Linked DNA regions of Rheinheimera salexigens. The protein of the gene in region 2 interacts with the protein of the main gene of each other region in a pairwise test. Links are inferred from orthologs where the notes say so. Each region holds a gene or a part of one and is shown on either strand. Other genes may lie near its edges. The genes, in order: BI198_RS06125, aceE and groL.

Region 1 (4,680 bases), 350 kb from region 2 along the record:
AATGCTTAACATCATTAAGCTGTTAATCTTAACCCCGTTGTTTTTGTTGATTGCGCGTAGCACTGGCTGGGAAATAGTCGGTTATATGGTTTTATTGCTAATTAGCTACCCTGTAATCACCCGCCCTATCACTTTTGCGCTTTGTCGGCCCAGAATGACCGCTGTTCGGCAGAAACTATTTGATACAACAAAATAAAATTTACTCAGGTTCTGTTACATCTGCCCTTAACCAGACCTGAATCAACTGCAAATACGGCATATTTTCGACTTTAGTCGCACGTTAACGGGTGACAAGCCGCAGTTAGAAATGCATAATCCAGTGCAACTTCGTACAAATTAAGCGAAGAATATAATTCTAACAATCCTGGGGAATCCATGACTGACTCTAGCAATATTGCGGCAGTGCCCGAAAACCAGCCACAGTTTCTCGGCCATCCGGTCGGGCTTTATGTGTGCTTTCTTACCGAAATGTGGGAGCGGTTTTCATTTTACGGAATGAAATATCTGCTGTTGTTATATTTAACAAAGTACCACTTATTTAGTGATGCTGGCGGCTTAGACGTGTTAGGCAGCTATGCCGGCTTAGTGTATGCGATGCCGGTAATTGGCGGTATGTTAGCCGACCGTTATTTAGGTATGCGTAAAGCGGTAACCTTTGGTGCTATTTTACTCTGTTTAGGCCACTTAGGCTTAGCCTATGAAGGCTTTCAAGCCTATATGGTAGACGGCGAGGTAATACGAGATAACGGCGCCATTCAGGTGTTTTATTTCTCACTGGCTTTAATCATTATGGGTGTGGGCTTTTTAAAGCCAAATATCTCTACGATTGTTGGTCAGTTATACGGTAAAGAAGATGCGCGTCGTGACTCAGGTTTTACCATCTTTTATATGGGTATTAACTTGGGCTCGTTTATCGCTACTTTATCAGTGACCTATTTAGGTGAAACCTACGGCTGGGGCTACGGCTTTGGTTTAGCGGGTATTGGTATGGTACTGGGCTTAATTATCTTTTTAAGCGGCCAAAAGTACTTATTCGGTTATGCCGAACCAAGCAACCCTGCTTTATTAAAACAAAAAGTGTTTGCTGGTATTAACCGCGAATGGCTAATTTATTTTGCGACCATCCCTGCGTTAGCCTTAATGTGGCAGCTGGTGCAATATAACCCAGTAGTGCACAACACTTTAGTCGGTTTATCTTTCATTGTTCTGTTTGGTATTATTTGGTTTATGGTGACCCAATGTACTAAAGAAGAACGTGACCGTATGACAGTGTTAATTGTATTAACGGTTTCTACCGTAGTGTTCTGGGCATTGTTTGAGCAATCTGCATCATCCATGACGCTATATGCTGACCGCGTGTTAGACCGTAGCATCTGGGGTTTTGAAGCTACTGCTGGCCAGTTTGGTGCCTTAAATGCGTTCTTTATTATTCTGTTTGCACCGTTATTTGCTTGGTTATGGATTGCCTTGGCCAGACGCAAAATTGAACCTAGTACCCCAGTTAAATTTGCCTTAGGTATTATTCAAGCTGGTTTAGGTTTTGGTGCTTTAGTATACGGTGCCAACCACCCTAACGAAGCCGGCTTAGTGGGTGCCTGGTGGTTAGTCTTAGCTTATGCCTTACATACCATGGGTGAGCTGTGCTTATCGCCAGTGGGCTTATCGGCTGTTACTAAGCTTGCTGTACCAAAAGTAGTGGGTGTAATGATGGGTGCTTGGTTCTTAGCCACGGCCTACTCAGAAGTACTGGCTACCCAATTAGCTAAGTTAGCCGCTATTGACACTCAAGCGGGTCAAGTAGCCGACATCCCAACCGCCCTTGCCTCTTATAACGAGCTATTTAGCTTCTTATTCTATGTCGGCATTGGTTTTGGTGTGTTTATGCTATTACTTAGCCCTTGGCTAAGAAAACGCATGCACGGCGTGCACTAAGTTATAAATTAAAGCTATAAATTATGGCTTAAGGCTATAGCAAAAAGCCCGTGCTACTTGTAATAAAGTGCACGGGCTTTTTTTATGCGTCTACAGGGACAGATAAAAAGGGTCAGAGTGATTTAATTAAACAATTAAATCACTCTGACCCTTTTTATTTTGTTGGCCTTTATTGGCCGCGCCATTGAGCGTGACATAGCGAATCGTGTTTTTCGCGGCTGAGTAATATGCGCGCTAATACCATATCGGCTTCGCCATCTATGCCGCTTAAGCCAATTTGGGCTTCAAGTTGTAGCTCTGGCTCAATGTCTTGCATCATAATTTCAACCCAGTCTTCTGTGGGTGGCACTAGATCAACAAAGCCTCGGCTGTCGGCATTTTGTTGGTACATGGAGTAATCTATGGCTGAAAGGTTGTCAGCGGCTAGCTCTTCGAATATATCAAAGGCGTGATCGCACAGTTCGTCTAAGGTCCAGAGTTCTAGGTCTTGCATCACGGCTCCACTGTCGTAATAAAGGTTGTAACGATTTCGTCTTAAAAGACATTAAGCAAATTGTTGCTTAAAAATGCATTATTTGGCTGCGGACATTATAGCAAGGCTTTGCTTAAAACACTGCGCAACTGCTACACTTAGCGTCAATTTTTCTGTTTAGATTGTATTATGTATCAATGTCCGCTTTGCCAACGTCCTTTAACTGCCACTGATAAATTGTTTAGCTGTAGTCAGAACCATAGTTTTGATATCGCTAAAGAAGGCTATGTTAACTTATTGCCAGTGCAACAAAAAAATTCTAAAGCACCTGGTGATAATAAAGAAATGATGCAGGCTAGACGCGACTTTTTGCATGCCGGTTGGTATCAGCCGTTAGCCGATGCAGTAAGTAAGATGCTACAACCGTTACAGGTTAAGCAATTATTAGATTTAGGCTGTGGTGAGGGCTATTACAGTGGCCAAATACAGCAAGCCTTGCCGCAATGCCAAATTTACGGTTTAGACATTTCAAAAAATGCCATTAAACAAGCAGCGAAATCCAATAAACAACTGCAGTTTTGCGTTGCTAGCGCTTTTAAGCTGCCTTTTATTGATCAGTGTTTTGATAGCATAGTGCGTATTTATGCGCCTTCGGCGGCTGATGAGTTAGTGCGAGTGCTAAAACAAGATGGTTATTTATTAACGGTGACACCCGGGCCTGAGCATTTGTTTGAAATGAAACAAGCGGTATATGCGGAACCAAGATTACATGATGATGCGATTGAACAGATAGCCGGCTTTAGCCATCAGCAGCGGCAAAGACTGAGCTTTCGCTTAGACTTTAGCCAGCCGGCTGATGTGTTAGCTTTAATTCAAATGGTGCCGTTAGCGTGGAAGTTTACTGCAGAACAGAAACAGCAGTTTGCAGAAAAATTCTGCAATAACGGTAACAGCATTAGCATCGATTTTTACTAGACCTGTATCAGTTAGCTTAGTATTGATGCGGGCTCGGAGTAAATTAACAAAAATTAATGTACACTGACCCCATATTCTATGTGCACTGACCCCATATTCTGTTAATTAGGGCTAGCCCCAGAACAGGCGCCATAACCAGCCGCGTTTTAAGTCGTCTTCACATTGATTTAATTGTGCGGCATAGGTTTTTGCCCGGTTATCCACTTTTTTGCGGTATTCACTAACCAGGTTTTACTTTTGTAAGAACCGCGACGATAACCGCCCCAGCCTTCGTGATAATTTAAGTATTGGTGATAACCATCCCATTTAGAGACTTTATTTAAACGATGGGTTTTGTCGATATACCAGCCCATAAAGTCCATGGCGTCGCCAAAGTTGTCGCGACTTACCCAAAACCGATCGGCTTCTTTAACGTATTCATCCCAAGTAACGGTTTTAGCTTGCGAGTAACCATAAGCTGTACTGGCTCGGCCATAAGGGATAAAACCGAGGAACCAACGCATGGGTGGCCGGGCATTATGCTTAAAGCTGCTTTCTTGATACATGATGCTCATGGGGATATGAATAGGCACGCCCCATTTATCGCGCACTTTTGCCGCTTCGTCATACCAACTACGATGCTCATGAAAGATTTCGCAAATATTAGCGCTGTTTTTTGGCGGTGCGGTGCTGCAACCGGCAAGAATAATGGCCATTATTCCGATTAGGCTAATGCGAGAGGCGACTTTACGCGCTAAATTACGCGTTTTAGCCTGAGATTGGCTGTGAGCTATATTAGCGATAGTCTTAGCAGTATTGTGAACTATGTTTTGAACTTTTTTCATCCGGCTGATTCTAACAAGGTGTAGCAAAGCTACAAGCTTTATGTGTTATTTCTCCCTGGATTAAAGTTAGGGCTACCATTTGGTAGCCCATTTTTTTTGCCTATTATTTACGGTTTGCTTTAGTTGCTCATCAAACTATTGATTTAGTTACTCATCACAGTCGGGCATTTCGGCATAATACTGTTTTAAGTATTGCGAAAAACTGATGTCTTCTTGTTGCTCAATTTGTTGCTGCTTTTGCAGCGACTCAGCCGCTTTATCGATAAACATTTGCTCTGAATAAATCTGATACGGTTGTTGCTTTAATTGCTGTTTATACTCTGTTGCTAATTGCAGCATAAAACTGCCATTATCCACTTGTTCTGGTAGTAATTTATCCAGTATTTGCCCTGAGTAGGTTAACGCTGGGTTTAATAGTGCTTTATAAAAATCAGTTAATACTGTGTGGTACTTCTGTTTGTTGTATGCGCTATCTAA
Region 2 (5,197 bases):
GGCATTTCTCACGAGCAACCTCTACCTTATTAAGCTATTTTTTGGATTTTACGGCCGACAACGAGCTAGTAATAACCGAAGTAGCCGCTGCAGCTGAGCCCATGCCAGAGCTAGTGGTAAATACGATAGAAGAAAGCGGCCATATGCTGCAGTTAGCCAAGCGCAACATGCTGTTCTTTTTAGCCTTAACCGCCATGCTTACCTTAGCGGGTTGGTTAGCTTAAGCTTTTAGCATTTAATTAAAGGGGTCAGAGTCGTTGCCGTTGTTATGCGTTGCAACGACTCTGACCCCTTTATTACTTCCCCCCCCTAGCTTTGAGTGTTTACTCTAAGTATTTTCTGCTTTGCCTTTGGCTTTGTTCTCTGCTTTATTTACTTGAGAGTAGAATAATGTTACTTTATCGCGCATAAATGGATATTGGTAAGACCAATTTACACTTGGTTTTATGTTAGGCTACTAACTCACTTTTGAGGCGTTTTTTTACTTACATGGCAGACTTTAAAATTAAACCCGCTAAGCTTTCCGATAGGATAGTTGAACAGCTTGAAAACATGATGCTTGAGGGCAGCTTTGCTCCTGGCCAAAGGTTGCCGGCTGAGCGCGAGTTAGCAGAAAAGTTTGCGGTGTCTCGTCCTTCATTACGTGAAGCGATCCAGAAGTTAGAAGCTAAGGGCTTAGTGAACCGCCGCCAAGGTGGTGGTACTTATGTCAGTGAAAATTTAACTCAGGGCTTAACGGATCCGCTGTTTGAATTAATTGCTCGGCATCCAGAATCGCAGTTTGATTTGCTAGAGTTTAGGCATGCCTTAGAAGGAATTTGTGCTTATTACGCCGCGTTACGCGGTACAACGGCCGATTTTGCCCAGATTAAACGTTATTATGATGCTATTTGTGATGCACAGCAGTTAACGGATTTAGACAGTGAAGCTAAGGCGGTGGGTAATTTTCATTTAGCCGTGGCCGAAGCGTCGCATAATGTGGTGTTGCTGCATTTAGTTCGCGGTTTAATGCCATTAGTTGAAAAGAATATACGTATCAATTTAGACAGCTTGCAGCATAAAGAAGGCATTGTTGGCCAATTAAATCAGCATCGTCAGCGGTTAATGCAGGCGGTGATTAACGGCGAGCCGGAACAGGCGCGTCAGGCCAGTAATGGCCATTTAGCCTTTATTGAAGAAGCGTTGTTAGAGATAGGCAAAGAGCGGTCGCGCATTGAGCGGTCACTGCGGCGCACTCAGCAAAGCTAATACTGAGTAAAGCTAGTACTGAATAAAGCTAGTACCGAGCAAAGTAAGATGGGTTAAGTTTACTTGTAGCTTAATCAAAATAACTTTTTAACGACCATGTGTATATATAACACAGGCGTGTATAACCAAAGGAAACCTCGATATGTCTGAAGTCAATAAAGTTGACATCGACGCGCTAGAAACCAAAGAGTGGCTAGAAGCGTTAGAATCGGTTGTTCGCACTGAAGGGGTAGAGCGGGCTCAATTCCTGCTTGAACAAGTGTTAGGGCAAGCGCGTTTAGAAGGCGTAGCAATGCCTACCGGTGTGACAACTAACTACATTAATACCATAGCGCCGCAACAAGAGCCGGCGTACCCTGGTGATGTTAACTTAGAAAGACGTATTCGCTCGGTTATCCGTTGGAACGCGATAATGATTGTATTACGTGGTTCGAAAAAAGAATTAGACTTAGGCGGCCATATGGCGTCTTATCAGTCATCAGCAGCGTTTTATGAAACCTGTTTCAACCACTTTTTCCGCGCACCTAACGATAAAGACGGTGGCGATTTAGTGTATTATCAAGGCCATATTTCTCCGGGTATTTATGCCCGTGCCTTTGTTGAAGGTCGCTTAACGGCAGAGCAATTAGATGGCTTCCGCCAAGAAGTAGATGGCAAGGGTATACCAAGTTATCCGCACCCGAAATTAATGCCGGAATTTTGGCAGTTCCCAACTGTTTCGATGGGCTTAGGTTCTATCTCTGCTATTTACCAAGCACGGTTCTTAAAATATTTAAATGGTCGTGGCTTAAAAGACACCACAGAACAGCGGGTTTATGCTTTCTTAGGTGATGGCGAGATGGACGAGCCAGAATCACGCGGTGCTATTTCGTTTGCTGCCCGCGAAAAGCTGGGTAACTTATGCTTTTTAATTAACTGTAACTTACAGCGCTTAGACGGCCCAGTAATGGGTAACGGTAAAATCATCCAAGAATTGGAAGGGTTATTCCGTGGCGCTGGCTGGAACGTAATTAAAGTCGTATGGGGTCGTGGTTGGGACAAACTATTAGCCAAAGACACTACCGGTAAATTATTGCAGTTAATGAATGAAACCGTTGATGGCGATTACCAAACTTATAAAGCTAATGACGGTGCTTATGTACGTAAGCATTTCTTTGGTCGTTACCCAGAAACAGCAGCGTTAGTAGCGGATTTAACCGATGAAGAAATATTCGCTTTAAAACGCGGTGGCCATGAGCCTTCAAAACTATTTGCTGCCTTTAAAGCGGCGCAAGAGTGCACCGATAAGCCAACCGTTATTTTAGCTAAAACCGTTAAAGGTTATGGCATGGGTGAAGCAGCTGAAGGTAAAAATATTGCGCACCAAGTGAAAAAAATGGATATGACGCACATATTGATTCTGCGCAAACGTTTAGGCCTTGAAGATTATATCACTGAAGATCAGGTTGCTGAGCTACCGTATATTAAGTTGCCTGAAGGCTCGGCTGAACTAGCCTATTTGCATCAGCGCCGTGAAGCGTTAAAAGGTTATACGCCGAAACGTTTACCTAAATTTAGCCAAGCACTAACTTTGCCTGCGTTAACAGAGTTTGACGGCTTGCTTGAAGAGCAAAAACGCGAAATCTCTACCACTATGGCTTTTGTGCGCATGTTAAATATCTTATTAAAAGATAAAAATATTGGTCAGCAAATTGTGCCAATTATTGCCGATGAAGCCCGTACCTTTGGTATGGAAGGCTTGTTCCGCCAGATTGGTATTTATAACCCAGGTGGCCAAACCTATACCCCTGAAGATCGCTCGGTATTGTCTTACTATAAAGAAGATACTGGCGGCCAAGTATTACAAGAAGGTATTAACGAGCTAGGCGCGATGTCGTCTTGGGTTGCGGCTGCAACCTCGTATAGCACCAACGATTTACCGATGATCCCGTTCTACATTTATTACTCGATGTTTGGTTTCCAACGCGTCGGTGATATGGCGTGGATGGCCGGTGATCAGCAAGCGCGTGGTTTCTTATTAGGTGCCACTGCCGGTCGTACTACCTTAAACGGCGAAGGCTTACAGCACCAAGATGGCCACAGCCATGTATTAGCCAGTACAGTACCTAACTGTATCTCTTATGATCCTACTTATGCTTACGAGCTAGCGGTGATTATTCAAGATGGTATTGAGCGTATGTATGGCGAGAAACAAGAAAACGTTTACTACTACTTAACGGTAATGAACGAGAATTATCAGCACCATGCTATGCCAGAAGGCGTTGAAGAAGGTATTCGTCGCGGTATTTATAAGCTGGAAACCTTAAATGGTGATCGCGGTAAAGTGCAATTGCTAGGTTCGGGTACCATTTTAAAAGAAGTGCGTAAAGCAGCGGATATTCTAAGTAAAGATTACGGCGTAGCGTCTGATGTGTATTCAGTAACGTCGTTTAATGAATTAGCCCGTGATGGCCATGATGTTGAACGCTTTAATATGTTAAACCCAGAAGCAAAAGCGAAAACGGCTTATATTGCTACTGTAATGAATAGCGCGCCTACCATTGCTGCAACCGATTATATGAAGAGCTATGCCGAGCAAGTTCGGGCTTATTTACCATCAACCTCTTATAAAGTGCTAGGCACGGATGGTTTTGGTCGTTCAGATAGCCGTGAGAATTTACGCCGTCATTTTGAAGTTAATGCTAGTTATATTGTTATTGCGGCATTAAGCGAACTGGTTAAGCAAGGTGAGTTGAAGCAGGCTGTTGTTATTGATGCGCTGAAGAAATTCGGCATCGACAGCAGTAAAATCAACCCGCTATACGCATAAGAGGATTGCAAATGACTATTGAAATTCAAGTTCCGGATATTGGTGCTGATGAAGTTGAAGTCACTGAGATCTTGGTCAAAGTAGGCGATAGCGTTGCTGTTGATCAAACCATTCTCAATGTCGAAGGCGATAAAGCGGCAATGGAGCTACCAGCGACTGAAGCTGGTGTGGTAAAAGAAATTAAAGTCGCCATTGGTGATATGGTAAAAACCGGCAGCGTGGTAATGATTTTTGCTGGCGCTGAGAGTAAAGCAGAAGCTAAGCCTGAAGCAAAAGCTGATGCTGAGCCTGAAACAAAAGCTGAAGCTAAGACAGAGGCTGCACCTAAAGCTGCGGCAACGACCAGCTTACAAGATATTAATGTGCCAGATATTGGCGCTGACGCTGTAGAAGTGACTGAAATATTAGTTAAAGTAGGCGATAAAGTGTCTGCTGATCAGTCAATAATGAGTGTTGAAGGCGACAAAGCGGCGATGGAATTACCGGCACCTGTAGCAGGTACGGTAAAAGAAATTAAAGTGGCTATTGGCGATAAAGTGTCTAGCGGCAGTTTAATGATGGTGTTTGCAACTGCTGATGATGCCGCCGAAGCTGCTACAGAAGCTAAGCCTGAAACTACGCCAGATACAGCTGAAAAAGCACAAAGCGCTGAGCCTAAGCAAGCTGAGTCTCAACCAGCTAAACAAGAACAGGCTGCAACTGCAAGCGATGGCTTTGTTGAAAATAAAGAATATGCCCATGCTTCGCCGGTAATTCGCCGCTTAGCGCGAGAATTTGGCATTAATTTAGCCAAAGTTACCGCTACGGGCCGTAAAGGCCGCGTGGTTAAAGAAGATGTGCAAAACTATGTTAAGCAGTTAGTTAAGCAAGCTAGTAGTGGTGCAAGTGCTACGGCTAGTTCAGGCGGCGCTAACAGCGTAGGCTTTGATTTAATCCCATGGCCGAAAGTAGACTTTGCCAAATTTGGCGAAGTGGAAACTAAGCCGTTATCGCGGATTCAAAAGCTGTCTGGTGCTAACTTACATCGTAACTGGGTACGGATTCCGCATGTTACTCAGTTCGACGAAGCTGATATTACTGGCTTAGAAGATTTCCGTAAGCAGCAAAACCAGTTGGCAGAAAAGAAAAAGCTGGGGGTTA
Region 3 (4,889 bases), 2.3 Mb from region 2 along the record:
TTAAGCCAAGCAGAGGCAATACCGGTAATAACACAGGCAGCATGATGCAGTGTATAGCACATAACGAGGTTATGGTAATACCCACTTTATCAAATAAGCTACGAAAACTGGCTAACACGGCAATGTCTCTCACACTATGAACGTTGAAACGATATAATATAACAAATCAATTCGGTTGGGAATGGCGCAATGAAAATATTTTATTTCAACGCTAATGTCTGCTGAAGGTTAGCGGTTAATGTGGCATAATATCCCGAGTTTTCAGCAGTAGTATTAACAGGTAGTAGTAATGGATACGTTATTAAATCAACTCGATGACAACTTAAAAGAGCTGTACCGTAAAACGGTTGACGCTGATGCTGTGCTAGATAAATTACAGCAACAGGGTAAAGCTAAACATCAGCATATATTTGTCGACAATAGTGTATTCCAAGCAACCAGCAATCGCTTTATGCCTTATCTTTCCGAAACCGCTGAGCAAGTTTCAGCAATGCGTTTAAACCAACAGTTTAATACTGCTACTTTAGAGCGTGTGGTAAAGCAATTAAAGTTACTGCATAAAACCTTAGCTGATTTCCGTCTAGCAATTAAAAGTAGCTAACCGGCTTGTTTAGCCGGTTAATTTAGCAGGTACTAGTGGGTATTAGTTATCGCTAATTTTAGGCTGTTCCGCTTGTGCTGCTTGTATTTTGGGCAATACATCACGGCTAAACCATTGCTCTAACATCTGTTTTTCATAGCGAAACTCATCATTATCTCGATAACTGCGTAACGTATGCATAAAGCCCATATCACGCAGCTTCTCTTCTTGATTGATAATTTGTTCGCCATAGTTATTTTGAATAATATGACTAAATTTTATCGCAGGTGAATATATTTCTTTAACGACCCGCAACTCGTTGCCCGCCCCTCCTGCAAAAGGATCAATCTCACCGGCTAAATCCAAATCCGTTACCGTAATCTTCCAGCTATAATCCTCCGGCAGCTTTTTTGCCATATCAACAAAGTAACCGTCAAAAATTTTAAGCACCCTTTCACGATACCTATTTTTAGATTCATTAGCCGGACGAATATCAGTAAACTTCTCTGGCTGTTGCCAGTTTACTTCAACTTGCGCAGCATAAGCAGCTGTCCCCGCTAAACTAGCTAGACTAACCACACTGCAAATTAAAGCTAATTTACGCATATTATTTCTCCTTAACTTAAAAGTTTACACTTAGTTACGTTAAGCGCTAAGTAGCAAATTACTATTTAGACAACTAATTACTACTAACAGTTCAGCTTTGTTTTAAAGCGCGTGTCAGCCACTCTATCCTTATTCTAGGATAGAGATCAGGCTAAACTGTTTAAATTTGTAGCAATATGCTGGAATAAAGTGTGGGTAGATAGTTGTTAAGCGGTATTTAGCCATAAAAAAAGCACCGAAAAATCGGTGCTTTTTATGTGTTAAGTGGGAGGCTTACATCATGCCGCCCATGCCACCCATACCGCCCATATCAGGCATGCCGCCACCTGATGATTCTGGCGCTGGCTTATCAGTGATCATCGCTTCAGTAGTGATCATTAATGAACCGATAGAGGCTGCAAATTGCAGTGCAGAACGAGTAACTTTAGTTGGGTCAAGAATACCCATCTCTAGCATATCGCCATACACGTCAGTTGCCGCGTTGTAACCGTAGTTACCTGTGCCTTCTTTAACTTTGTTGATAACAACAGAACCTTCTTCACCTGCGTTTTCTACGATTTGACGCAGTGGTGATTCCATGGCACGTAGGGCAATTTTGATACCGTGGGTTTGGTCTTCGTTAGCACCTTTTAAGTCAACTAAGCTAGCTGCAACGCGCACTAATGCTACGCCACCGCCAGGTACTACGCCTTCTTCAACTGCAGCACGTGTTGCATGTAATGCATCTTCAACGCGGGCTTTTTTCTCTTTCATTTCAATTTCAGTTGAGGCGCCAACTTTGATTACTGCAACACCGCCAGATAATTTAGCTAAACGTTCTTGCAGTTTTTCTTTGTCATATTCAGACGTGGCTTCTTCAACTTGTTGACGAATTTGCTTAACGCGGCCGTTAATCGCCTCTTGCTCACCGGCACCATCAATAATAGTGGTGTTGTCTTTAGTGATCACAACGCGCTTAGCAGTACCTAATTCTTCTAAACCGGCTTTTTCTAATTCCATACCGATTTCTTCAGAAATAACCGTAGCACCGGTTAATGTCGCAATGTCTTGTAGCATGGCTTTACGACGGTCACCAAAACCTGGTGCTTTAACGGCTGATACTTTAACGATGCCGCGCATATTGTTGACGACTAATGTGGCTAAGGCTTCGCCTTCAACGTCTTCAGCAATAATAAATAATGGCTTACCTGATTTAGCCACTGCTTCTAATACTGGCAGTAATTCGCGAATATTAGAGATTTTCTTATCAATGGCTAAGATATACGGGCTATCTAATTCTACTTGGCCAGCTTCTTGGTTGGTGATGAAGTAAGGTGATAAATAACCACGGTCAAACTGCATACCTTCAACCACATCTAGCTCATTCGCTAAACCTTGGCCTTCTTCAACAGTAATTACGCCTTCTTTACCCACTTTATCCATGGCTTCGGCAATAATATTACCAATCTCTTCATCAGAGTTAGCCGAGATAGTACCCACTTGGGCAATAGCTTTGCTGTCGGCACAAGGCTGAGATAAGGCTTTTAAACCTTCTACTGCTGCGATAACAGCTTTATCGATACCGCGCTTTAAATCCATTGGATTCATACCTGCTGCAACGGCTTTAACGCCTTCAGCAATAATATTTTGCGCTAATACAGTGGCTGTAGTAGTACCGTCACCGGCTTCATCATTGGCTTTAGAGGCAACCTCTTTCACCATTTGCGCGCCCATGTTTTCAAACTTGTCTTCTAGCTCTATTTCTTTTGCCACTGAAACACCATCTTTGGTGATCATTGGCGCGCCAAAAGATTTATCTAAAATCACGTTACGACCCTTAGGGCCTAAAGTAACTCGTACTGCGTTTGCTAAAATGTTTACGCCTTTAAGCATTTTATTGCGAGCGTCATCACCAAAACGTACGTCTTTTGCTGCCATGTTTTCTAATCCTTATAAAGTAGTCAATGTAGTATTAATATAAAAACACATTGAAATAATTAGTCTAAAATAACACCTAAGATATTGTCTTCTTTAGTGATTACATACTCTTGACCTTCAATTTTCTCGGTGCGCTCTACGTAGTTACCGAACAACACTTTGTCACCTACTTTTACATCTAATGCTTTTACATCACCGTTATCTAACACACGGCCATTGCCTACAGCAACGACTTCACCACGAGTTGATTTTTCTGCTGAAGCGCCTGTAAGAACAATGCCACCAGCTGATGTGGTTTCAGCTTCTAAACGTTTAATAATGACACGGTCATGTAATGGACGAATATTCATGCTCTATCTCCTAAAGCGGTTTCGGTTGTATGACACCTTTGCTAAACATGATTGTTTAACTCAGGTGTAAATTGTCTGCTCACTATATGGGGTGACGGAAGATAAAACCCAAGGCTTAAGTTTAAAAAATTGTTTAACCCAGTTTTTAACTGCTTTATCCTGTTCTGATAAATAAGCTAAAAACCTTGGATAAAGCCTGATAGACTGAAATCCGCTACTCGGACATTAAATAAATTGAAATTCGTTATATGAAATTCGATTATTTGAAATAGTTTTAGGCTATAGCAGGTCTATGCTGCTGACCCTCAAAGATGAATAGGAAGCTGTAAGCAATGTATAAGCTGTTTTTACTGCCGTTAATTCTCTGGTGCGGATTATTACAAGCCCAGAGTAATAGTTCTGTATTAGATAGTTTGCTGAATACTCAACCCACTTTTTTACCGGTTGAGCAAGCATTTGAATTTGATTTTAACCAGCAAGATGAGCAACTTATTGTCAGCTGGACCATTGCCGACGGTTATTACTTATACAAAGACAAAATAAAGCTAGGTGGCATTGCAGTAAGTTTTTCTCATCCTACTTACCCGGCCAGCATGCAGATTGAAGATGAATACTTTGGCATCACAGATGTCTACTTTCATCAATTAATTTTACGCATTCCATTAGCTGATATCAGTGAAGATGCGGTATTTAAAATTCAATATCAAGGTTGTGCTGAAGCCGGTTTATGCTATCCGCCGGTAACTAAAGAACTGCCTATTTCAACTGTTATAAACAAAGATAATGCTACTGCCAATGCAGGATTAGCGAGTGATTCTAAGCAAACGCCTATTTCTAGCCAAAATACTTTGGCTAACAAACTGAGTGATGGTGCTAGCTTAGCCACCTTGTTTGGCTTTTTCTTACTTGGCTTAGGCTTAGCTTTTACCCCTTGCGTATTCCCAATGTACCCCATTTTAACCAGCATTATTGTCGGTCAAGGCAAGCAGTTATCTAATAAACGCGCCTTTAGTTTATCGTTCTCTTATGTCCAAGGTATGGCGATTACATATTCCGCCTTAGGCTTAGTCGTTGCCAGCTTAGGCGTTAAGTTTCAAGGCTATATGCAGCACCCTGCTGTTCTTATCGTTGCTAGCATCATCTTTGTCTTACTGGCCCTTTCCATGTTTGGCGTATTTAACCTCACTTTACCGGCTAGCTGGCAAGAAAAAATTAGTAAGGTGAGTAACAAGCAACAAGGTGGCTCGTTAAAAGGTGCTTTTGTTATGGGCGCTTTATCCGGCCTTATTGCCTCTCCTTGTACTACCGCCCCCCTATCTGCAGCCTTACTCTATGTGGCGCAAAGTGGCGATCTTTGGCTTGGTGCCATTACCTTGTATATCTTAAGTTTAGGTATGGGCTTGCCACTTTTATTGTTAGGCAGCTCGGGCGGAAAA

The links.
Region 1: the proteins of aceE (region 2) and BI198_RS06125 interact in binary tests that used the Escherichia coli proteins (3 or more experiments, as listed by UniProt). The link is inferred for Rheinheimera salexigens from one-to-one orthologs.
Region 3: the proteins of aceE (region 2) and groL interact in binary tests that used the Escherichia coli proteins (3 or more experiments, as listed by UniProt). The link is inferred for Rheinheimera salexigens from one-to-one orthologs.

What each region holds. Positions count from the first base shown.
Region 1 is NZ_MKEK01000001.1:1,329,056-1,333,735, reverse strand. Bases 764-3,511 are described here. They hold BI198_RS06125 (DUF440 family protein), read right to left. Parts: upstream 2,426-3,511; coding sequence 2,102-2,425; downstream 764-2,101. Other genes in these bases: rlmA (23S rRNA (guanine(745)-N(1))-methyltransferase), read left to right, coding at 2,594-3,379; BI198_RS06130 (peptide MFS transporter), read left to right, coding at 764-1,932. Outside these bases: BI198_RS06135 (DUF6170 family protein), read left to right, coding at 1-196; more of BI198_RS06130, read left to right, coding at 376-763; BI198_RS06115 (transglycosylase SLT domain-containing protein), read right to left, coding at 3,547-4,203; gshA (glutamate--cysteine ligase), read right to left, coding at 4,351-4,680. UniProt on the Escherichia coli protein: May act as a double-stranded DNA (dsDNA) mimic. Probably regulates the activity of a dsDNA-binding protein.
Region 2 is NZ_MKEK01000001.1:975,972-981,168, forward strand. Bases 993-4,257 are described here. They hold aceE (pyruvate dehydrogenase (acetyl-transferring), homodimeric type), read left to right. Parts: upstream 993-1,390; coding sequence 1,391-4,057; downstream 4,058-4,257. Other genes in these bases: pdhR (pyruvate dehydrogenase complex transcriptional repressor PdhR), read left to right, coding at 993-1,248; aceF (dihydrolipoyllysine-residue acetyltransferase), read left to right, coding at 4,069-4,257. In the rest of the region: regulatory signaling modulator protein AmpE, read left to right, coding at 1-224; more of pdhR, read left to right, coding at 490-992; more of aceF, read left to right, coding at 4,258-5,197. UniProt on the Escherichia coli protein: Component of the pyruvate dehydrogenase (PDH) complex, that catalyzes the overall conversion of pyruvate to acetyl-CoA and CO(2).
Region 3 is NZ_MKEK01000001.1:3,291,370-3,296,258, forward strand. Bases 782-3,738 are described here. They hold groL (chaperonin GroEL), read right to left. Parts: upstream 3,104-3,738; coding sequence 1,460-3,103; downstream 782-1,459. Other genes in these bases: BI198_RS15220 (DUF3016 domain-containing protein), read right to left, coding at 782-1,186; BI198_RS15230 (co-chaperone GroES), read right to left, coding at 3,163-3,453. Also shown: BI198_RS15210 (MerC domain-containing protein), read right to left, coding at 1-133; BI198_RS15215 (prephenate dehydrogenase), read left to right, coding at 290-601; more of BI198_RS15220, read right to left, coding at 644-781; BI198_RS15235 (protein-disulfide reductase DsbD), read left to right, coding at 3,786-4,889.